2 regions of the Comamonas sp. GW821-FHT11H03 genome follow, and region 2 is predicted to be linked to the other one. Evidence: predicted binding sites of a transcription regulator. Region 2 holds the regulator's gene; the other holds the start of a gene.
What was found. Region 2 encodes FNR, which switches genes on or off when oxygen is low (the NO sensors DNR and NnrR bind a similar motif). Its sites were predicted from a motif close to TTGATNNNNATCAA; they were not measured.
Positions count from the first base shown of each region.

Region 1 (11,274 bases), on a different contig from region 2:
CCGCATCCACGCAATGGGCAACACGCGTCGATCCACAGGCGCCGCTGCAGCAGCTCATTGAAGCCTATGACGTGCATGTGGGCACTCCCGAGGAGGTGATCGCCTCGCTGCGCGCCGACACGGCGCTGGCGCAAGCCACCGACATCGTGTTCCAGGTCCACTCCATCGACCCGCCGCACCTGGCCATTCTGCGCTCCATCGAGCTGACTGCGTCCGTCGTGGCCCCGGCTCTTGGCTGGCGCCGCAGCGAGGCCCTCACAGGCGCTTCCCAACCCCTAGTCCGGACCCAACTGCTTCAAGCCGCATGATCATGAGCATCACCGCACAGACCCGCTTTCCCGAAGATGTGATCGACCATCTCGCCGATATCGCTGCCGGCAGCGCGCTGGATCAGGTCCGCCGCCACCGCAGCGAGGCTCGCTCCCAGGCCCAGCAAAGCTTTGCCGCGCTATTCACCCCCGCCGAGCCCGTTGCGGGAGCCGTCTCGCTGCGCGAGCGCCTGACGCTGGCCGCCTTCACGGCAGGCCTGCATGGCGAGCCACGCAGCACGGCCTTCTACACACTCGCCCTGGCGGCCGAGGATGCCGATCTGGCCGCTGCCGTGAGCTCGGAAGTGGTGCGCGGGCGCGCTGCCAGCCTGCAGGCCGGCAGCGGCCCGCACGGCCCCTACGGAATTTATCCGGCCGGCCCCTTGAGCCGCGAGGACCAGAGCGGCCCCAGCTACGCCGTGGATCCGGCTCATGCGACCTTGCTAGGCCCGCGCCTGAGCGCCGCACTGGCCCACGCCCATCTGCTGGCCTACCACCCACGCGATGCGAGTGCCCAGGCTTTGCTGGCGCTGCAGCAGGCCGGCTGGAGCGAGACCGATATCGTCATCCTCTCCCAGCTCGCCTCTTTCCTGTCCTTCCAGATCCGCCTCGTGGCGGGGCTGCGCGTGCTCGGCGCACGAGCTTCAGTCACCACTGCATCTTCCACCATCGACCTGCAAGCCCAGCCATGACCACGACGCACAACACCTCTGTCCAGAGCTTCACCCAGGAACAGCTCGACTGGCAGCCATGGATAGCTCCGCTGCAGGAGAGCGAGCTGAGCGAGCGCCACTATGCGGGACTGGTGGATGCGGCGCGCGCGCATTCAACCTATTTCCGGCTGCTGGCGCGCGACCCGGACACTCTGGGAGCACGCACACGCACCGACAAGGACATCTTCTACAACCCCGATGCCGGCCTGCCGCGTGCCGAGCGTGAACTGGCAGCAACTGCAACCTCACGCACCAACGGCTGCATCTACTGCGCTTCGGTACATGCGCGCTTTGCCACACATTTCTCGCATCGCACTGCCGATGTGCAGCGCCTGCTCGATGAAGGTCCGGGCACCGACCTGGGCCCTCGCTGGAATGCCATCGTTGCCGCCGCCGTGGCCTTGACGCAGACTCCGCCCGCATTGGAGTCCAGTCATATCGATGCGCTGCGTGCCGCCGGCCTGGACGACGCCGCCATCTCCGATGCGCTTCACGGCACGGCCTTCTTCAATTGGGCCAACCGACTCATGCTGTCCCTGGGCGAGCCCCTGCATACCGCCACCTGACGCCACAGCTCACCACAGCCCCAGCAGCTTCCACCAGGCAGCTCCGACGACAGCGAAGATCAGCAGCTCCAGCACGCACATGACAGCACCTACACGCCACCAGACACCCAGAGTCACATAGCCGCTGCCGAAGATGATGGGCGATGTTCCGGTCGCGTAGTGCGTCAGCGTCATCATGATGGCCGAGCCGGCCGTCATCATCAGCATGAAGGGGACGACGTAGTCGGCCGGGATCAGTTGCGCTCCCACGGTCAGAAAGGCCAGCATCATGGCGCTGATATGGGCAGTGGTGCTGGCAAACAGATAGTGCGAGAAGACGAAGACGCCCACCAGAATGGCGGCCACGGGCAGCCAGTCCAGGCCGCTGGCGACGATGGCATTTTTCAGGCCCTCGGCAAACCAGGCGACCACCCCGACTCTATTGAGCTGCTCGGCCAGCATCACCAGGGCACCGAACCAGATCAGGGTGTCCCAGGCGCTTTTCTCGGACAGCACATCATCCCAGTCGATGGTCCCCGTGATGATCAGGGTGAACAGACCCAGAAAAGCCACCACGGTCGGGTCCAGCGTGAAAGCCGGGCCGAACAGCATCTGCGGCACATTCGCCCACAGCAGCAGCATCATGCCGAAGGTCCCGAGCATCACCCGCTCCTTGCCCGACAGCGGTCCCATGCGGGCCATCTCGGCACGCGCGTACTCCACGGCATTGGGCGTGGCCTTGAGCTCGGGAGGCGACAGCAGATAGACCGCCAGCGGCATCAGCAGCAGGCACAGCAAGCCCGGCAGCAGCATGTACAGCGCCCAGCTTGTCCAGCTCAGATGCAGGGACTGACCCGTGGCCTTGGCCACCAGGTCCACGACCAGAGGATTGGGTGCCGTCGCGGTCAGGAACATGGCCGAAGTGATCGGATTGGAATGGTAGTTGACCAGCGCCAGATAGGTCCCGACCTTGCCCTGGGTTCCCTTGGCCGGGTCCGATTCGAAGGCGTTGGCAATGGACTTCATGATCGGATGCACGATACCGCCGCCGCGTGCCGTGTTGCTGGGCGTGAACGGGGCCAGCACCAGCTCACAGATCGCAAGTCCGTAACCTATGCCTATGGTGCGCTTGCCCATCAGCGCAATGAACAGCAATCCGATGCGGTTGCCGAGCCCCGTTTTCTTGAGGCCGCGCGAGATCAGAACAGCCACCACGATCAGCCAGATCAAGGGGTTCGCAAAGCTGCTCAGCGCATCCGTGATCGCCCCCTTGGAGGAACTGGAGGTCACCTGAGACAGCGACACGATGACAATCGCCATCAGAGCCATCACGCCTATGGGCATGACCTTGAGAATGATCGCCACGATGGTCGTCAGAAAGATGGCCACCAGCTGCCATGCCTTGGTATCCAGCCCAGCCGGCACCGGCGTCAGCAGCAGACCGATCAGCACCAGGGTGGCAATCAATGCAGGCACCAGCCGAAACGGCACGGCCGATTTGAGGTAGCGGAACATCGAGACGATTTTCTCGAACATACAAGTCCTTTTCTTTACCTGCAGCGCATCGAGACACCATACCTCAGCTCGGAGAAATCCAGGAGACACGGACAGGCATTGGTGGTCAGGTCGCAGACTGGCATCATGATGCAGTGCCGCACGGCCTCGACCCCAGGCCGACGTTCACCTTATCGACATTTGACAAGCATCAAGACTTGTAGAAGCAAAACCGACGGCCAGACCCGGGGTATGCCAGCATTCGAGTCTGTCCATGAATTGAGCAGGAGAGCCACCCTACATGCCAGCGAATCGATTCTTGCCCGATGAATGGGAAAACCGCCTTGAGGAAATAGACCTGGAGATCCTGCATCAGGCAGCTATCTGCAAGATCCGGCTGCTTGAGCACGGTGCCGTGGAACGCGTGCTGGCCAACGATGCCGGCATCTGCGGAGCCGCACATGAGACGGCATTCAAGACCTTGCGCGGCCTGCTCTATCTGCATTACACCGAGGTACTGCATATCAGCGAGGTGCTGAGCCCGGAGATCGCCCAGGTGATCGCCAACCGGGTACGCGAGCATCTGCGCCGTCGCTCAGGCACCCTGCCAGGGGTATGAAGAGCCGAGGCGGGCACAGCCTTATGGCCTATGGAGAAAATGGACAAAAAAAAGGTCACGACATTGTCGTGACCTTTTCAATTTGGTTGCGCGAGAAGGATTTGAACCTCCGACCTTTGGGTTATGAGCCCAACGAGCTACCAGACTGCTCCATCGCGCGGTATTTCCAAATTATAGCAGGCTTTGCAGCCTGCCATGGCTTATTCAGCTGCTGCAGCGGCTTCTTCAGCGCGCTCGACCAGTTCCACATAGGCCATGGGAGCGTTGTCGCCCACGCGGAAGCCCATCTTCAGGATACGTGTATAGCCGCCGGGACGCTGAGCGTTGCGGGGACCCAGCACGTTGAACAGCTTGGTCACGCTGTCGCGGTCGCGCAGACGGTCGAAAGCCAGACGGCGGTTAGCCACGGTGTCAACCTTGGCCAGAGTGATCATGGGCTCGATCACGCGACGCAGTTCCTTGGCCTTGGGGACCGTGGTCTTGATGGCTTCGTGCTCGATCAGCGAGTTCATCATGTTCTGCAGCATTGCCTTGCGGTGTGCAGAAGTGCGGTTCAGTTTGCGGAGGCCGTTGCCGTGACGCATGGTGCTTTTCCTTTGCTCCCCGTTTTTATCCGGAGATCTTTTTTAAATTAAATCAGGCAGCCGTATCAGGTACTGCCCGAGGCACTTGGACTTTGCCCGAACCAAAGCGGATCAAGCAAAGTCCTCTATTGTAGCGATTAACGCTTTTCCAGGCCAGCAGGTGGCCAGTTTTCGAGCTTCATGCCCAGCGTCAGACCACGGGAAGCCAGAACTTCCTTGATCTCGTTGAGCGACTTGCGACCCAGGTTGGGAGTCTTGAGCAGCTCGTTTTCGGTACGCTGGATGAGGTCGCCGATGTAGTAGATGTTCTCTGCCTTGAGGCAGTTGGCAGAACGCACGGTGAGCTCGAGCTCGTCCACGGGACGCAGCAGGATGGGATCGAACGATGTGGCAGCGCCGCGGCCACCGGCAGGAGCGTCGAACACGCTGGCGATATCGCCACCGTCGAGCTGGGCAAACACTGCCAGCTGCTCCACCAGGATCTTGGCGGATGCGCGCACTGCGTCTTCAGCGGTGATAGCACCGTTGGTTTCGATTTCCAGAACCAGCTTGTCCAGATCGGTACGCTGTTCCACACGTGCGGATTCGACAGCGTAGCTCACGCGCTTGACGGGCGAGAACGAAGCGTCGAGCACGATACGGCCGATCGACTTGGTCGATTCGTCACCGTAGCGGCGCACGTTGCCGGGCACATAGCCGCGGCCCTTTTCCACCTTGATCTGCATGTCCAGCTTGCCGCCTTGCGACAGATGGGCGATCACATGATCAGGGTTGACGATTTCTACGTCGTGGGGGGTCTGAATGTCACGTGCAGTGACAACACCTTCGCCATCCTTGCGCAGGCTCAGGGTGACTTCGTCACGATTGTGCAGCTTGAACACCACACCCTTGAGGTTCAGCAGGATGTTGGTCACATCTTCCTGGACACCGTCGATGGAGGAGTACTCATGCAGCACCCCAGCAATCGTCACTTCCGTCGCTGCGTAACCCACCATGGAGGAGAGCAGAACACGGCGCAGGGCATTGCCCAGCGTATGACCGTAGCCACGCTCAAACGGCTCCAGAACAACCTTGGCACGGTTGTGACCAAGTTGCTCGACATTGATTGTCTTGGGCTTCAGCAAATTCGTTTGCATGCAGACTTCCTCTCAATACCCTCGGCTCGTTACACCGGTAAGGCTGGTGAAGCACCCACGGCGCGATGCCTCGCGCCGTGGGGACGGTTTACAGAAATGTCGCTGCTAAAGATTAACGCGAGTACAACTCAACGATCAGGGATTCGTTGATGTCAGCTGCGAATTCATCGCGGTCAGGAGACTTCTTGAAAGTACCTTCTGCCTTGTCAGCAGACACTTCAACCCATGCGGGGAAGCCCACTTGAGCAGCCAGTTGCAGAGCCTCGACCACGCGAGCTTGCTTCTTGGACTTTTCACGCAGAGCAACCACGTCGCCTTCCTTCACGGAGAAAGAAGGAATGTTCACGGACTGGCCGTTCACAGTGATAGCCTTGTGCGACACCAGCTGACGTGCTTCGGCGCGAGTGGAGCCGAAGCCCATGCGGTACACGACGTTGTCCAGACGCGATTCCAGCAGCGACAGCAGGTTGGCACCAGTGTTGCCACGCTTGCGGTCAGCAGCTTCGAAGTAGCGGCGGAATTGCTTCTCCAGCACGCCGTACATGCGCTTGACCTTCTGCTTTTCGCGCAGTTGCAGACCGTAGTCGGAAGTGCGCTGACCGGAAGTGCGGCCATGCTGACCAGGCTTGGTGTCGAACTTTGCCTTGTCTGCGATGGAGCGACGTGCGCTCTTCAGGAACAGATCGGTGCCTTCGCGGCGGGAGAGTTTTGCCTTGGGGCCAATATAACGTGCCACTTGATTTCCTTTGTGTCATCTACCGTGCGCAAACACGGGAGCCGCCCTCGATGCAAAAGCACCTGGGCGGCGGTGGGCTTGATAAAAAATTAGATACGACGGCGCTTTTGAGGGCGGCAGCCGTTGTGGGGAACCGGAGTCACGTCCGAGATGGAAGTGATGCGGATACCCAGAGCACCCAGGGCGCGAACCGAGGATTCACGGCCAGGACCGGGACCCTTGATTTCGACTTCCAGGTTCTTGATGCCCTGTTCGATAGCAGCACGACCGGCCACTTCCGAAGCAACCTGAGCAGCAAAGGGAGTCGACTTACGCGAACCCTTGAAGCCCTGGCCACCCGACGAAGCCCACGACAGAGCGTTGCCTTGACGGTCGGTGATGGTGATGATCGTGTTGTTGAACGAAGCGTGCACGTGCGCGATACCGTCAGAAATATTCTTACGGACCTTCTTGCGAACGCGAGCAGCTGCGTTGTTTGCGGGAGACTTAGCCATAATGATCTTTCAATCTCTTATTTCTTCAGAGCCGCTGCACCCTTGCGCGGACCCTTGCGAGTACGAGCGTTCGTGCGGGTACGTTGACCGCGCATGGGCAGGCCGCGACGATGACGGAAACCGCGATAGCAACCGATGTCCATCAAACGCTTGATGTTCATGGTGGTTTCGCGACGCAGATCACCTTCCAGAGTCATGGGATTCAGGAAGTCACGGATCTTTTCCAGATCAGCGTCCGTCAGGTCCTTGACCTTCTTGGAATACTCGATACCGCATGCTTCGCAGATTTTGCGAGCTGTAGTGCGACCGATGCCAAAGATGGCTGTCAGGCCGATTTCAGCATGCTTGTGCGGCGGGATGTTAATGCCAGCAATACGTGCCATATTAGTCCTCTAATGCTTTCAATCAACCTTGGCGCTGCTTGTGGCGCTGGTCAGTGCAGATCACGCGCACAACACCTTTGCGGCGGATGATCTTGCAGTTACGGCAGATTTTTTTGACCGAAGCCGAAACTCTCATTCTTTTCTCCTAAAACGTTCCATCCACTATCGGCCTATCGACCGGGAAACAATGCCCGCGATAGATCGATGGGCGTCTACTAACTTTTGGCAGGCTGCCCCCTTGGGCAGCCTTGTCATCAAATACCAGCCTTAAAGTTCGCTTTTTTCAGGAGCGACTCGTATTGCTGCGACATCACGTAGTTCTGCACTTGCGCCATGAAGTCCATTGTCACGACCACGATGATCAGCAACGATGTACCACCGAAGTAGAACGGAACGTTGTACTTCAGGATCAGGAATTCGGGCAACAAGCAAACGAAGGTAATGTAGATCGCGCCAGCCAGGGTCAGGCGAACCAGAATCTTGTCAATGTAGCGGGCTGTCTGTTCGCCAGGACGAATCCCGGGGATGAAAGCGCCACTCTTCTTCAGGTTGTCGGCAGTTTCCCGGCTGTTGAAAACCAGGGCCGTATAGAAGAAGCAGAAGAAAATGATCGCGGCAGCATAAAGGATGACATAGATTGGCTGACCAGGGGTCAACGTGCTCGAAATATCCTTCAGCCAGCGCATGGATTCTCCTGCACTGAACCAATTCACCACCGTAGCAGGCAGCAAGATGATCGACGAAGCGAAGATGGGAGGAATCACACCTGCCATGTTCAGCTTCAGTGGCAAGTGCGAAGACTGACCACCGTACACCTTGTTGCCGACTTGTCGGCGTGCGTAATTCACCAAGATCTTGCGTTGACCTCGTTCGACATACACGACGAAATACGTCACGGCTGCCACAACGAGAACAATGAAGATTGCCGCCAGAATGCTCATGGCACCGGTGCGCACCAGCTCCAGCAGACCGCCGATAGAGCTCGGCAGGCCTGCGGCGATACCGCCAAAGATCAGTATCGAGATACCGTTGCCCAGACCACGTTCAGTGATCTGTTCACCGAGCCACATCAGGAACAGGGTACCGGCCGTGAGACTGACCACCGCAGTCATGCGGAAGCCAAAACCAGGGTTCAGAACCAAGCCTGCGGAGCTTTCCAGGGCAACAGCAATTCCCAAGGACTGAAACAGCGCCAGGCCCAGAGTGCCGTAGCGGGTGTACTGGGTAATCTTGCGACGACCCGCTTCACCTTCCTTTTTCATCTGCTCGAATGTCGGGACCACGTAGGTCATGAGCTGCATGATGATCGATGCCGAGATGTACGGCATGATCCCCAGTGCGAACACTGTGAAGCGCGAGAGCGCTCCACCCGAGAACATGTTGAACAGATTGAGAATGCCGCCCTGCTGGCCAGAGAACAGCTGCTGCAGCTGCGCTGGATCGATGCCCGGAACGGGGATATGTGCCCCGATGCGGTATACGACCAGCGCAAGCAACAGAAAAACCAGACGACGACGCAGGTCGCCGAATTTTCCAGTCTTTGCAATTTGAGCTGCGCTAGTAGCCACGGATGTCTTCTTTCAGAACTTTAATCAGGCGATGCTGCCACCGGCAGCTTCGATGGCAGCCTTGGCACCGGCGGTAGCGCCGATACCGTTGAGCTTGACAGCCTTAGTCAGTTCACCGCTCTTGATGATCTTCACCACCTTAGCGATAGAGCCAACCAGACCGGCTTGCTTCAGAGCAGCCAGATCGACTTCGGCCAGGCCGAGCTTATCCAGCTCGGACAGGGTCACTTCTGCATTGAACTTCAGCAGATGCGACTTGAAGCCACGCTTGGGCAGGCGACGCTGCAGAGGCATTTGACCGCCTTCGAAGCCCACCTTGTGGTAGCCACCCGAACGCGACTTCTGACCCTTGTGACCGCGACCGGCGGTCTTACCCAGACCAGAACCGATACCGCGACCCACGCGACGCTTGGCGTGCTTGGCGCCGTCTGCAGGCTTGATGCTATTGAGTTCCATCATCAATCCTTTCAGAGAACCTTCACCAAGTAGGCGATCTTGTTAATCATGCCGCGCACTTCAGGAGTGTCCTGCAGTTCGCTGACGCTGTTCAGCTTGCGCAGACCCAGGCCACGCACAGTCGCACGGTGCGACTCTTTGGTGCCGATGGGGCTACGAACCAGCTGAATCTTGACAGTTTGTTGTGTTGTCATGTGCTGGACTCCGATCAGGCGGTGAAGATGTCTTCGACCGACTTGCCGCGCTTTGCTGCCACGTTCGCAGGGGTCGTGGAGTTCTTCAAAGCGTCGAAAGTTGCGCGAACCATGTTGTAGGGGTTCGACGAACCGTGGCTCTTGGCCACGATGTCGGTGATACCCACCACTTCAAAAACAGCGCGCATAGGGCCGCCAGCAATGATGCCGGTACCCTTAGGAGCTGGGTGCAGCTCGACCTTGGCAGCGCCGTGATGGCCCTTCACCGAGTGGTGAATGGTGCCGCTCTTCAGTGCAACCTTCATCAGGTTGCGACGGCATTCTTCCATCGCTTTTTGCACGGCAGCAGGCACTTCCTTGGACTTGCCCTTACCCATGCCAACGCGACCGTCACCGTCGCCAACCACGGTCAGTGCAGCGAAGCCGAGAATACGACCACCCTTCACAACCTTGGTGACGCGGTTGACCGCGATCATTTTTTCGCGCAGACCGTCGTCACGACCTTCGTCTTGCACTTTGGGGGAAAATTTAGCCATTTGTATCCGCTCCGCTTAGAACTGCAGGCCCGCTTCGCGAGCGGCTTCTGCCAAAGCCTTCACGCGGCCGTGGTATGCAAAACCGGCGCGGTCGAAAGCCACTTTCTCAACGCCAGCAGCCTTAGCCTTCTCAGCAATGCGCTTGCCGATCAGCGTGGCGGCGGCCACGTTGCCACCCTTGCCAGCGGCGCCGAGCTGCGAACGCACTTCGACTTCTGCAGTGGAGGCCGAAGCCAGCACGGTAGTGCCGTCTTCCGAAACCACGGAGGCGTAGATATGGAGGTTGGTGCGGTTCACGCTCAGACGTGCAACGCCTTGCTGGGCAATGCGAATGCGAGTCTGACGGGCACGGCGCAGACGCTGCTCTTTCTTGTTCAACATCATGCAGCTCCTTACTTCTTCTTGGTCTCTTTGATCACGACCTTCTCATTCGCATAGCGAATGCCCTTGCCCTTGTAAGGCTCGGGAGGACGAACGGCACGGATCTCAGCAGCCAATTGACCGACCACTTGACGGTCAGCACCCTTGATCACGATTTCAGTCGGAGTGGGGGTAGCGACACTGATGCCGGCAGGCATCTCGAAGTTGACGGGGTGCGAGAAGCCCACTGCCAGGTTCAGCTTGGAACCTTGTGCAGCGGCCTTGTAGCCCACGCCAATCAGCGTCAGCTTCTTCTCGAAGCCTTCAGTCACGCCCTTGACCATGTTGTTGACCAGCTGGCGGATGGTACCGGCCAGAGCGTCAGCTTCACGGGAGTCGTTGGCGGGAGCAAAGGACAGCTTGCCGTCGTTGTTGCCGATGGTCACCAGGCCGTTCAAAGACAGCGACAGATCGCCGCCCTTGCCCTTGACCTTGATGGTTTCAGCGTTGATGGACACATCCACACCTGCGGGGATGGTCACAATAGCTTTTGCTACGCGAGACATTTCAGTATTTCTCCTTAATGTCCGTTAGGCCACATAGCACAGCACTTCACCGCCGATACCGGCAGCACGTGCTTTGCGATCAGTCATCACGCCCTTGGGAGTAGTGACGATGGCCACACCCAGGCCGTTCTGGACCTGAGGGATTGCGTGACGACCCTTGTACACGCGCAGGCCGGGACGGCTCACACGTTCGATACGTTCGATCACGGGGCGACCGGCGTAGTACTTCAGGGTAATTTCGAGTTCGGACTTGCCACCTTCGGACTTCACTTCGAAGCCGTCGATATAGCCTTCTTCCTTCAGCACTTGTGCGATGGCAACCTTGACCTTGGAGGAAGGAGCCGACACAGTGGCCTTGGAGACCATTTGTGCATTGCGGATGCGGGTCAGCAAGTCAGCGATGGGATCACTCATGCTCATGTTTAATCTCTCCTGCTTGCTTACCAGCTGGCCTTGGTGACACCGGGGATGTCGCCAGCAAAGGCCAATTCACGCACCTTAGCGCGACCCAGACCGAATTGGCGGAAGGTACCGCGAGGACGGCCAGTGATCTCGCAACGGTTACGCTGGCGAGTGGGGTTC
Region 1 is NZ_JBXARF010000001.1:825,626-836,899, forward strand. Features, by position in the region: gene AC1RTQ_RS03805 (putative FMN-dependent luciferase-like monooxygenase) at 1-308, shown strand, start outside; gene AC1RTQ_RS03810 (CMD domain protein) at 305-1,000, shown strand; gene AC1RTQ_RS03815 (alkylhydroperoxidase domain protein) at 997-1,587, shown strand; gene AC1RTQ_RS03820 (DASS family sodium-coupled anion symporter) at 1,597-3,102, opposite strand; gene AC1RTQ_RS03825 (hypothetical protein) at 3,362-3,679, shown strand; tRNA gene AC1RTQ_RS03830 (tRNA-Met) at 3,763-3,839, opposite strand; gene rplQ (50S ribosomal protein L17) at 3,880-4,263, opposite strand; gene AC1RTQ_RS03840 (DNA-directed RNA polymerase subunit alpha) at 4,401-5,399, opposite strand; gene rpsD (30S ribosomal protein S4) at 5,512-6,135, opposite strand; gene rpsK (30S ribosomal protein S11) at 6,225-6,629, opposite strand; gene rpsM (30S ribosomal protein S13) at 6,647-7,012, opposite strand; gene rpmJ (50S ribosomal protein L36) at 7,035-7,148, opposite strand; gene secY (preprotein translocase subunit SecY) at 7,267-8,580, opposite strand; gene rplO (50S ribosomal protein L15) at 8,605-9,036, opposite strand; gene rpmD (50S ribosomal protein L30) at 9,048-9,230, opposite strand; gene rpsE (30S ribosomal protein S5) at 9,245-9,766, opposite strand; gene rplR (50S ribosomal protein L18) at 9,782-10,147, opposite strand; gene rplF (50S ribosomal protein L6) at 10,159-10,692, opposite strand; gene rpsH (30S ribosomal protein S8) at 10,717-11,112, opposite strand; gene rpsN (30S ribosomal protein S14) at 11,133-11,274, opposite strand, start outside.
Region 1: the regulator FNR is predicted to act here: its motif matches at 3,262-3,275, upstream of AC1RTQ_RS03820 (DASS family sodium-coupled anion symporter).

Region 2 (11,274 bases):
TTGCCACCTACGGCAACGCCGGCTACATGCGCGAGCAGGTCTGCAAGTACATGTGTCCCTATGCACGCTTTCAGAGTGCCATGTTCGACAAGGACACCATGATCGTCAGCTATGACGCTGAACGTGGTGAAGCTCGTGGCCCGCGCAAGAAAGACGTTGACTACAAGGCACAGGGCCTGGGGGACTGCATAGATTGCAAGCTTTGCGTTCAGGTCTGCCCCGTGGGCATCGATATCCGCAAGGGGCTGCAGTACGAGTGCATTGGCTGCGGTCTGTGCATCGATGCCTGCAACTCCGTGATGGACAAGATGGAGTATCCGCGCGGCCTGATCCGGCTGACCACTCAGAATGCCGTGTCCAAGGCCTGGAAGCAGGTACAGGTGATCCGCCGTATTTTCCGCCCCCGTGTGTTGATCTACGCGGCCGTGCTGGTGGCCCTCAGCGCCGCCATGATCGCCAGTCTGGTGCTGCGCGAGCCGCTCAAGGTCGACGTGATTCGAGACCGTGCTGCGCTTTCGCGCATCGTAGCGGGCGGCAAGCTGGAGAACGTCTACCGTCTGCAGATCATGAACGCCACGGAGTCCGAGCAGCGCTACCGTATCAGCGCCGTGGGCCTGGAGAATCTGGAAGTTGCATCCGAGCAGGAAGTGACCGTTGGCCCTGCCGAGACGCGCGGCATTGCCGTGCGGCTGCAAATTCCGTATGGCTCAGCAGCTCCCGGCTCGCACCCCGTACACTTCAATGTGGATGCAGTGACTGCCGGAGCAGGGCGTATTTCCGAGAAGACGGTGTTCCTGGTGCCGCGTTAATGCCATGTATTGCCGGTCTTCGTGAGCCATCACGGAGGCCGGACAAGGACACAGCCAATCGGCAACAATCCATGCCACCTTGCCCTATGTGCCTGGGTGGCCAGAATTTTGTAAAGAGGTTTCATCATGTCGGCAGCACAAGCCAAGGTCTCGCAAACGGCCAGGATCACCCACCCCGAGGACGGCAAGTCCTGGTGGAAGTTTGCCCATGTCTGGCTCATCATCGCCGGCCCGGTGATCGTGGTGATTGCCGGCTTTGTCACCGCATACATCGCACTGAGCAGGCCCGATCCCGTGATTGACCCTGACTACTACCGCCATGGCATTGAAATCAACCAACGCCTGAGCGAAAGTGAAAAAAGCATGGCCCCTGCAGTCACCGGCCGCAATCATGCGGCCACTCCAGTCAAGGACCATCCTCTGGATCGCTGAGCGCTCCGGTGCTTGCTCCGCCAAGGTCGCTTTTGCGGCCTTTTTTGTTGCCAATATCAAAATCAGAGCATGTTGCGCATGCTCCGTCTAACGTTGATGCAGAAGTAAATGGTTTTTCATTATCCGGATGGCGCAAGGTGCTACTGAAAAGAGAGTGATTCAGGGTTTCCCGCCATGGTGCATGCCCGCAGTCCTGCGTGAGCGGTCATCACCTTTGTGCAAAATATGGTCAAGCCCACAGCCCAAGGAGAATCAGGATGGATGCTCGACGCTGGATGTGGATTGTCTGGCCGGCCTTTCTGGCGGCGGCAATCATGGAGATGGTGGTTTTTGCCTTTGTGGACCCGCTGGATCTGCACTGGCTTGGTTCCCCCCTGGGCTGGTCGCGCCAGGCCATCTATACGGTCGCCTTTTTTGCCTTCTGGGTCGTGACCCTGATAGGAGGAGCGATGACGGTGATGCTGGGGCGCTCCGTCAGCGATCTCAATGGAGGCATCGTTTCCGAGCCTCTGCCCGAGTAATTCGCCCAGATAAAAAAGCCCGCTGTCCGCGGGCTTTGTCTTGAGAGCGTCTGCTGACTCGGCTCAGCTCTGGCATTGCTGGCTGTTGACGATGCGTTTGAGCGCCTCGGTATCCAGAATGCGCAGGTGGCGCTGCCTGACTTCCACAATGCCTTCCTCTGCAAATTTGGAGAAAGTGCGGCTCACGGTCTCGAGCTTGAGGCCCAGGTAACTGCCGATTTCTTCGCGCGTCATGCGCAGCACCAGCTCCGACTTGGAAAAGCCGCGTGCCGACAGACGCTGGACCAGGTTCAACACAAAAGCCGCCAGGCGCTCTTCGGCACGCATGCTGCCCAGCAGCAGCATCACGCCATGCTCGCGCACGATTTCGCGGCTCATGACCTTGTGCACATGGTTCTGCAGCGCCGTGACCTCGCGCGAGAGCTGCTCCAGTTTGTCAAACGGCATGACACAGACCTCGGCGTCTTCCAGGGCCACGGCATCACAAGTGTGGTGGTCGTTGACGATACCGTCCAGACCAATGATTTCGCCCGCCATCTGAAAGCCTGTGACCTGATCGCGACCGTCTTCGGTCGCCACGCTGGTCTTGAAGAAGCCGGTTCGAATGGCATACAGAGAGGTGAACTCTTCGCCATTGCGAAACAGCAGCCCACCGCGCTTGATCTTGCGGCGCGTGGCCACAACCTCTTCAATGCGCTCCATTTGTTCATCGTCCAGGCCCATGGGCATGCACAGTTCACGCAGATTGCAGTTGGAGCAGGATGCTTTGATGGTCTGAAGATTCATGGGCTTTTGCTACCGCGCAGACAGACACACAGTGGAGAGTCGCGCTGGTCATTGACCTCGTGGTTGAAGATGAGATGGATCAAATTGTCGCAGCACTTGCCTTGAGGTCTCTTGATTTTCATCAAGGACAGGATGATTGCCTTGGGGCACATTGCCAGTATTCGTTCCAAAACATGCGCTTTTGCCTATTTGGGGCATGATTTTCAGGATCTGATTTCCATTGAAATATGCTCCATGCAGAGTGTGGGCGCACCCTAACTCCCAGTTATGACCGCAGTCACGCCTGAGTTGCTGAGCCGCTTTGATATCCCCGGCCCACGCTACACATCGTTCCCAACAGCCGACCGTTTTGTTGAGGCTTTTGGTGCAGACGACTACATACTGGCACTCAAGCAGCGCAAGACGCATTCTGGCTCGCGCGCTTTGCCGCTGTCCGTTTATGTGCATGTGCCGTTCTGTGAGTCGCTTTGCTATTACTGCGCCTGCAACAAGATCGTGACCAAGCATCATGAAAAGGCTGCCGAGTATCTGGACTACTTGGGCCGCGAGCTGGCCATGCATACCGAGCACTGCGGCAAAGGCCAGCTCGTAAGCCAGCTGCATCTGGGCGGAGGTACACCGACCTTCTTCAGCGATGCAGAGTTGCAGCAGCTGATGGTCTTGATGCGTGAGCATTTCAAGCTGGATCCTGCGGGCGAGTACTCCATCGAGGTCGATCCGCGCACCGTCAGCAACGAGCGGCTCAGAGCTCTCAAGGACATGGGGTTCAATCGTCTGAGCTTTGGTGTGCAGGACTTTGACCCCGCGGTACAGAAAGCGGTGCACCGCGAGCAGCCCGCCGAGCAAGTCTTTGCGTTGGTGGTCGAGGCGCGCCGTCTGGGATTTGTCTCCATCAATGTGGACCTGATCTACGGGCTGCCCAGGCAGACGCCCGAGTCTTTTGCGCGCACGCTGGCACAGGTCAATGAGCTTCGCCCCGATCGCATTGCACTGTATGCCTATGCGCATTTGCCCGAGCGCTTCAAGCCGCAAAGGCGTATCGAATCAGCGGACCTGCCCATGGGACAGGACAAGCTGAACATGCTCTCCGGCGCCATCGATGCGTTCATGAATGGCGGCTATGTCTATGTGGGCATGGACCACTTTGCACTGCCTGACGACTCTCTGGCCATTGCCAAGCGCCAGGGGCGCTTGCATCGAAACTTTCAGGGCTATAGCACCCAGCCTGATTGCGATCTGATTGCACTGGGTGTATCGGCTATCGGCAAGGTGGGCGCGACCTACAGTCAGAACGTCAAGACTCTTGAAGAGTATTACGATGCCGTCGATGGCGGCATACTGCCCGTGCAGCGTGGACTGGCGCTTTCGCGTGACGATCTGGTGCGCAGAGCCGTCATCATGTCCATCATGTGTCAGGGCTCCGTCCTGTATGAGCCGATGGACCAGGCTTGGCTGATCAATTTCCGCGAGTACTTTGCTTCGGAGCTCGCTGCACTGGCGGAAATGCAGCGCAATGGCCTGGTTCAGCTATCCGACGAGGGCTTCAAGGTCACGGGCCTGGGCTGGTTTTTTGTGCGCGGAGTAGCCATGCTGTTTGATCGATATTTGCAGGCCGACCGAAACCGCGCGCGCTTTTCGCGCATCATCTAGCGCATGCTGTTTTCGCTGGTCTGGACCGCTTTGATCATGGGGCTCGTGGGTGGGCCCCATTGTCTTGTAATGTGCGCTGCTCCCTGCAGTGTGGTCACAGCAGCGAAGCCTGTCGGTGGCGGACAGCCTGTTGTCGTGCACGGCCTGCAAAAACGCCAATGGCTGCGCACCAGCCTGTTTCATCTAGGTCGCATCGCTGCCTATGCCCTGCTGGGAGGGGTCGCGGCCGTGGCCATGGAAAGTCTGGCCTGGGTGACCAGTCAGACAACGGCATTGCAGAGACTTTGGACGCTGATGCATGTAGCGGTGATGGCCTGGGGGCTGGCCATGGTGGTGCAGGCGCGGCAGCCAGCCTGGCTGGAGCGGGCGGGGCGTTCCGTCTGGGCCAGGGTTCAGCCCTGGGTCACCGCGCCAGGCGGCAGTCTGGCAGCAGGCTTTGCCTGGGCACTGATGCCTTGTGGTTTGCTGTATTCGGCGGTGTTGGTGGCGGCCTTGAGTGGCGGCGCTTGGCAAGGTGCTTTGTCCATGGCAGCCTTTGCCGTTGGTGGTGCACTGTGGCTGCTGGCGGGACCCTGGCTGTGGCAACTAGGACAGTCGCATGTCAATGCATTGCGGGCCAGGTGGGGCACCAGAGTCGCTGGTCTGATGCTGATTGGTGTTGCGAGTTGGGCTTTGTGGATGGATCTGGTCTACAAACCCGGCCTTTGGTGCCGATAAGTCACACAAGAGGGGATTGTTGACGCTGTTTGCATCCCAACAGACCCTAGTCATGGTTGAGCAGTCATGGAACTGCGGAATAATGTCTTATCTTGTGTGTAGCGCTCAAAGTGAATCGTTTCGTTGCTATTGATATCGGACAACTGCGTATCGGCATGTATGTCCATCTGGAGACTGGCTGGTTGCGCCATCCGTTTCCCGTCAGCAGCTTCAAGATTGTCAATGACGAGCAGTTGCAGACACTCAGGACCCTGAAGCTCAAGGCAGTTCAGGTTGATCTATCGAGAAGCGATCAGGAAGAGGCGGCAGCGTCTGTGGCTGCAGACCCTCAACTCGCTCCTGTCCCCCCCGAGAATGATGCGCATGCATGGCGTAACAGTATCTTGGGCGTGCAATCCAGGTTTCTGGGCGCGGTTTCCGTATTTGATGACGTGCAGGCCTTGTTGCCAGTCAACCCCGAGAAGGCGCGGACAACGACGGATATGCTGGTTGCGCAGCAAGTCGTCAAACTGGCGCAGGCTCGTGATCTGACTTTGCATCTGCTTGCGGATACGGGGGGGGCCACCTTTGGCGTTCATGGTGTCAATGTCTCCGTACTGAGCCTGCTGTTGGGCAAGACGCTGGGCCTGTGCAATGACGTATTGCAGGATCTGGGCGCGGCGGCCCTGTTGCATGACATCGGCAAGCCGGGGCTGGAGATTTCCGCATCGGCCAATGCACTGAATCAAGGCACGGGCCGCACGCCTGTGCGAGAGACCCTGTATGCACGTCATGTCGGAGAGTCGGTGGCATTGGCTCTGTCCATGGGCTATCCTCCTTCCGTCACGACGGCCATCGCCCAGCATCATGAATGGGCCGATGGGTCAGGCTTTCCACTGGGCTTGCTGGCCACAGATATGGACATTGCCGGACAGATCCTGGCGCTGGTCAATAATTTTGAGCGCTTGTGCAATCTGCCACTGCAAGGCAACGAAATGACGCCTCATGAAGCCATGGCTGCACTGTATGGTCAGTATCGCCAGCGATATGCGCCCGATGTGCTCAAGGCATTCGTGCAGACCTTGGGGGTCTATCCGCCGGGCTCTTTGGTGGAGCTAAGCGATGGGCGGATGGGCGTGGTGGTGTCCGTCAACACCAGCCAGTCGCTCAAGCCGCAGGTACTGACCTATGACATGCAGGCGCCGCAGAAGCTGCGGTTCGTGGATTTGCTTGAATATGTGGGTTTGGGTATTCGCCGAGGTTTGACGCGAAATCAGCTTTCTCGAAATGCGTTAGAAGCTTTACAGCCGCAGAGGCGTCTTTGCTACTTTTTTGACAGTTCTGCAGCACCTGCTGCCGAGAAAGACCTCGCGTGACTTTGCAGCAGAGTTTTCTGATCGACCCTCTGCTTGCCTCCATGCTCGATGGCTTGCAGGAGGCGGTCTGGCTGCTGGATGCGCAGACATTGCGTGTCGTGCATGCCAATGCAGCTAGTATGCAGCTCACAGGCTACACGCCCGAGCAGGCGCAGGAGCAGTATGTCGATGTGCTGTGTGCCTCACTGGTGCAAAAAGCGTTCTGGCAGGATGCCTCAAACTGGGTGGGCGGGGCGAAATTTCTCACAGAAATTTGTACAGCCAATGGTTCATTGACGGCTGTGGAGATGGGGGTGGGCCCCATCGCCCTGAACCCGCGCTGGTTGATGCTCACCATGCTCGATCGCAGCGAGCAGTTGCGGCACGAGAGCGAACTGGACATGCTGCTTGCAGAGTTGCGGGCGACGCTTGAGTCCGCTGCAGATGGCATGCTGGTCTGTGATCTACGCGGCGGTATTCGTGCATTCAACCACCGTTTCGCGGAGCTGTGGCAACTACCTGAACCACTGCTCGTGCAGCGAGATGATGCGGCCATCTTTACCCACCTGGAAGCACAGACCATCAGCAGCGAGAGTCAGTTCACTCTTTTGCAGGATGCGCAGGACCTGTCGGCTCCTGAAACCTCGGAGGTGCTGCAACTGCTTAGCGGCAGGGTTCTGGAGCGCCGCTCCGTGCCCCAGCTCAGTCGCGGTGTGGCAATAGGACGTATCTACTCCTATCGGGACATTACGGTGGAGTCCAGCTCGGCGACCGAACTGCGTCTGGCTGCAAGAGTGTTCGAGTCCAGCCTGGATGGCATCTTCATTGCAGATGCAAATGGTGTCATCGTTCAGGTCAACCCGGCTGGCGGGCAGTTGCTGCATGGCAAGGCGGTGCTGGGGCTCGCCGCCTGGACTTTGTTCGAGTCTGAAGGGGGGGCTGTGTCCGACCTGATGGAGCTGGCCGCTGCGCGCTGGGATGTGGGCAGCTTCTGGGAGGGCAATCTTTGGCTCAAGCAAAGTGAAGGTCAGCGCTGCGCGGTCTGGCTGTCCTGGGTGGCATTGCGTGACGGCTACGGGCGTCTGGTACAAAGCATTGGCTTTATGCGCGACATGACCATGCAGCGCAGTGCGCAAAAGCAGATTGAGCAGCTGGCTTACAGTGATGCGTTGACAGGGCTTCCCAATCGCCTGAGTTTGAGTCGTCACGTGCAAGCGGCCATCACTGCTGCGCGCTTCACACAGCAGCCGTTCAGCATTCTGTTTCTGGATCTGGACCGTTTCAAGATCATCAACGATTCACTGGGCCATGACTTCGGCGACCGGGTGCTCAAGCTGGTTGCTCAGCGGCTGAGCGGACTGCTGCGCCCTGCCGATGTGTTGTGCCGTCAGGGCGGGGACGAATTTGTTCTCTATCTGCATGATTGCACGGGGGAAGGGGCTTCGGCCGTGGCCGCCCGTATTCTGGACGAAATGCGCCAGCCCTTCATGCTTGACGGTCTGGGCTTTTCCGTTCAGTGCAGCATTGGGGCTGCGCAATTTCCGGCAGATGGTTTGACGCTGGACGAGCTGATTCGTCAGGCCGATATCGCCATGTATCGCGTCAAGGAGCGCGGACGCGGCAATTTCAGCTTCTATCAGCCGCAAATGAGTGCGGGTCTGCTCTCGCGCATGAAGCTGGAGCATGCCATGCGCCAGGCGCTGGACAAAGGGCATATGGCCGTGCACTTTCAGCCACAGGTACATATCCGTTCGGGTCGAATCGTGGCGGCAGAGGCGTTGCTTCGATGGACGGACCCCGAACTGGGGGTGATCTCTCCTGCAGCCTTCATTCCCTTGGCGGAGGAGTCCGGCTATGTGGTTGCTCTGGATGCCTGGGTGCTGGAGCAATCAGTACAGGAGGCTGCGCGCTGGCTGGCTATGGACATGCCCGTCAAGGTATCGGTGAATGTCTCCGCGCTGGAGTTCAGGCAGCCGGACTTTGTGGATCGCCTCAAATATGTGCTGGACGCCAGCGGCTTGCCGGCACAGTGGCTGGAGCTGGAGCTGACCGAGAGCATTTTGCTGCAGGAGGCGCAGGAAATGGCTTTGCGCGTCCACCAGATCGCAGAGCTGGGTGTGGGTCTGGTCATTGACGATTTCGGTACCGGCTATTCGAGCTTGGCTTATTTGAAAAAACTGCCGATCTCCAAGATCAAGATCGACCAGAGTTTTGTGCGCGGCCTGCCGCATGATGCGGGAGACAAGGCCATTGTGGGCGCCATCATCAGCATGGGGCAGGCATTGGGCGTGGAACTTGTGGCGGAAGGTGTGGAAACGCAGGAACAATGCCGGGCAATTGAGCAGTTACAAGGTGACTACTTTCAGGGCTATCTGTGCTCGCCAGCCCTGCCTGCGGAGCAATTCCGCAAGCGTCTGGAGCAGAGCGCATCCGAGCAGGAGCCGAGAGTTCAGCCGTATTCGCCGGACGACGATGTCAGTGGTATTCATATTGCAGGTCTGCAATAGTCTGAGGGCATGCTTTTTTGCTAGGTTTCCTATCGTCTGATTTGACGATGCGCAGTTTCTGAGGACTCAGCAAAATCAAGGCATTTCTTGGGCCGACTTCCGGGTGCGTGCATCAATGAAGAACGCGCGCAGAGTTGAGTATCTGTGCGGTATTTGATGGGCCGGATTTTTTGAGACAGCAAATGCCCAAAGGCGATTACGCAACTTTTGATTTCTACAACTATCGCTCGGATGCTCTTGAGGCCGTCGCCAGCTTCCCCGTTCCGTATGCTGTGGAGCCTGAGGCAGCTTCTTCGCTGCAGCATGCATCGGTCATCAGTACCGAAGCCTTGAGTCAACTGATTACTGTGCTGTACGAGTCAGCCATGGACCCGCAGAACTGGAAGGTATTTCTGGAGCTGCTGCGCTCAAGCGCCAATGGCAACTACGCCTCGCTCGTGGTGCGGGACCCTCATGGTGAGAATGTGGGCTGGGTAATTTCAGCAACGGGCGGTCGCTCCGAAGTCATTCCTTACGACCCTTATGCGCAATGGAGTCCGTTTCTCGGTATCGTCAAGGACAAGGTGCTCACCCTGTTGGATGTGATGACAGAGGCCGAATGGCATTCCTGCCGCTACTACACCGACTGGTGCAAGGGGGTGGGCATCGAACACATTCTGGCTGTGGATGTCATGACCGATAACGGCTGCTCCTATGGTTGGCGCATCACGCGGCCAGCGGCGGCGGGAGCATTCGAGTCAACACATCTGGACATGGTGCGCATGTTGGTGCCGCACCTCAAGCGGGTGTTGAACATGCAACTGAATCTGCATCGTGACCGGCAGGTCATATCGCTATACGGGCGTGCCACCGCGCAGCTGATGATGGGCGTGGTCATTCTCGATCAGACGGGGAAAATGATAGAGGCCAACCCGGCGGCCATCACCATTTTGAACGTGGGTGATGGAATACGGGTCAACAACGGTGCGCTCGAGGCCGTCTATGCCAATGACAATCGCCGGCTGCAGCGTCTGATCCGCGATGCCTTGCTTTCTCCCAAGCTGGAGAGCGTCGCCATGACCGAGGGCATGTCCATCACTCGCCAGTCCGGTCAACTCAACTGGGGGGTGGTGGTGCAAAGCATCTCTCCCGACGAATGGACCGAAGGCAAGCAGCGTCCCAGCGTAGCGGTTTTTCTGCGCGATACGACGGGCAAGGCAGAGCCGCCCGTCAAGCTCACACAACAGCTTTTCCATCTGACTCCTGCGGAGACAGCCGTGGCCACGCATCTGAGCAACGGCATGTCTTTGGAGGAGGCGGCTGAGGCGCTGGGTATCAAACCCAATACCGCTCGCGCCCATTTGCGCTCCATCTTTTCCAAGACCGGCGTCCGTCGTCAGACCGAACTGGTGAGACTCTTTCTCAACAGCGTGGCCTGGCTGGGCAATCATTGATTCCAGCCTGGGAAACAGGCAAAAAAGCCCGCTTTGCGGGCTGTTTCTTGTACCTGGTTGGAAGCTGTTGCAAGCATTGTGCTTGCAACTGTCGTGGCCTCGTGGTTGTTGGAGTCGCAGTCATGACGTTTGAAGCCCTCGTTCACTGACTAGGCTCATGCCTTAAAGGTCGGCACTATCACTGCGGAGACGCAGCCTGCAAGGTTGAAACCCGCTTTGAATGCAAAGGCTAGCGCGCTACCGACGGCTGGAGCTGTCGACTGCTGATCGCAGTCTTTCAATTGGTCGCTTAGTACGCTTGCTGCAGAGGCAAGAGCATCGAGCAGTTGCCTGTGCAGGCGCTACAGGCAGGGGAACAGGGGCGCAGTTGTTTGCAATGCTTTGCGGCATGGTCGAGGGCCTTGCTTTCCATTTCGACTCCTTGCTTGAAACAAGCGCCCGACGGGCCGGGGTACTTGTGGACAGTGGCTTCAGGGCGGTGCTCGTCTCTGGCCTTCTTGAAAGCTGGAAGGGATGGATGCATGGCAGCTGCTGCGGCGCCCACCAGATTGAGTGGTGATCACAGGGCTCCAGAAAGTAAAAGGCAAATAGCGGATGGCTATTGGTAAACTTCCACTGATTAATCCAGTGAGGCATGTATGGATCGAATGGATGCCAGTGCAACGTATGAAATGAGCCCACGCAGGGTTGTGTTTGAGTACAGGACCAACGGTGAGGCTCGATCGGCTGCTATCAGTGGCGATGCGCTTGAGCGCCTGACGAGAGCCAAGGAACTTGCTGGAGCGGGGCAGAACCTGGCGGCGTACAGAGCCCATTGGCAAGCAATTCATGGGCTGGCAGCGACAAAGCACGCTCAAGGCCAGGGCCCTGTCGTCATTCGCGTCGGTGATATTCAAGCTCGATAGAGTGATGTGGATCCTGTGCCTGGCTCCCTGTGCTCATGAGGGAGCCGGACGGCGACCTTTCTGGTCTCCTGAATCTGAACGTCAAGCCATTCGGCTTGGCGGCCCGCTCTGTACGTTACGAAGCGGCTGTAAAGGGTATGGGGTTTGCTCAATGGTGCAGTGCGCATGGCGTTCCTGGAA
Region 2 is NZ_JBXARF010000005.1:270,892-282,165, forward strand. Features, by position in the region: gene ccoG (cytochrome c oxidase accessory protein CcoG) at 1-809, shown strand, start outside; gene AC1RTQ_RS13665 (FixH family protein) at 936-1,241, shown strand; gene AC1RTQ_RS13670 (hypothetical protein) at 1,499-1,762, shown strand; gene fnr (fumarate/nitrate reduction transcriptional regulator Fnr) at 1,826-2,548, opposite strand; gene hemN (oxygen-independent coproporphyrinogen III oxidase) at 2,816-4,198, shown strand; gene AC1RTQ_RS13685 (sulfite exporter TauE/SafE family protein) at 4,202-4,915, shown strand; gene AC1RTQ_RS13690 (HD-GYP domain-containing protein) at 5,026-6,270, shown strand; gene AC1RTQ_RS13695 (sensor domain-containing protein) at 6,267-8,756, shown strand; gene AC1RTQ_RS13700 (helix-turn-helix transcriptional regulator) at 8,939-10,189, shown strand.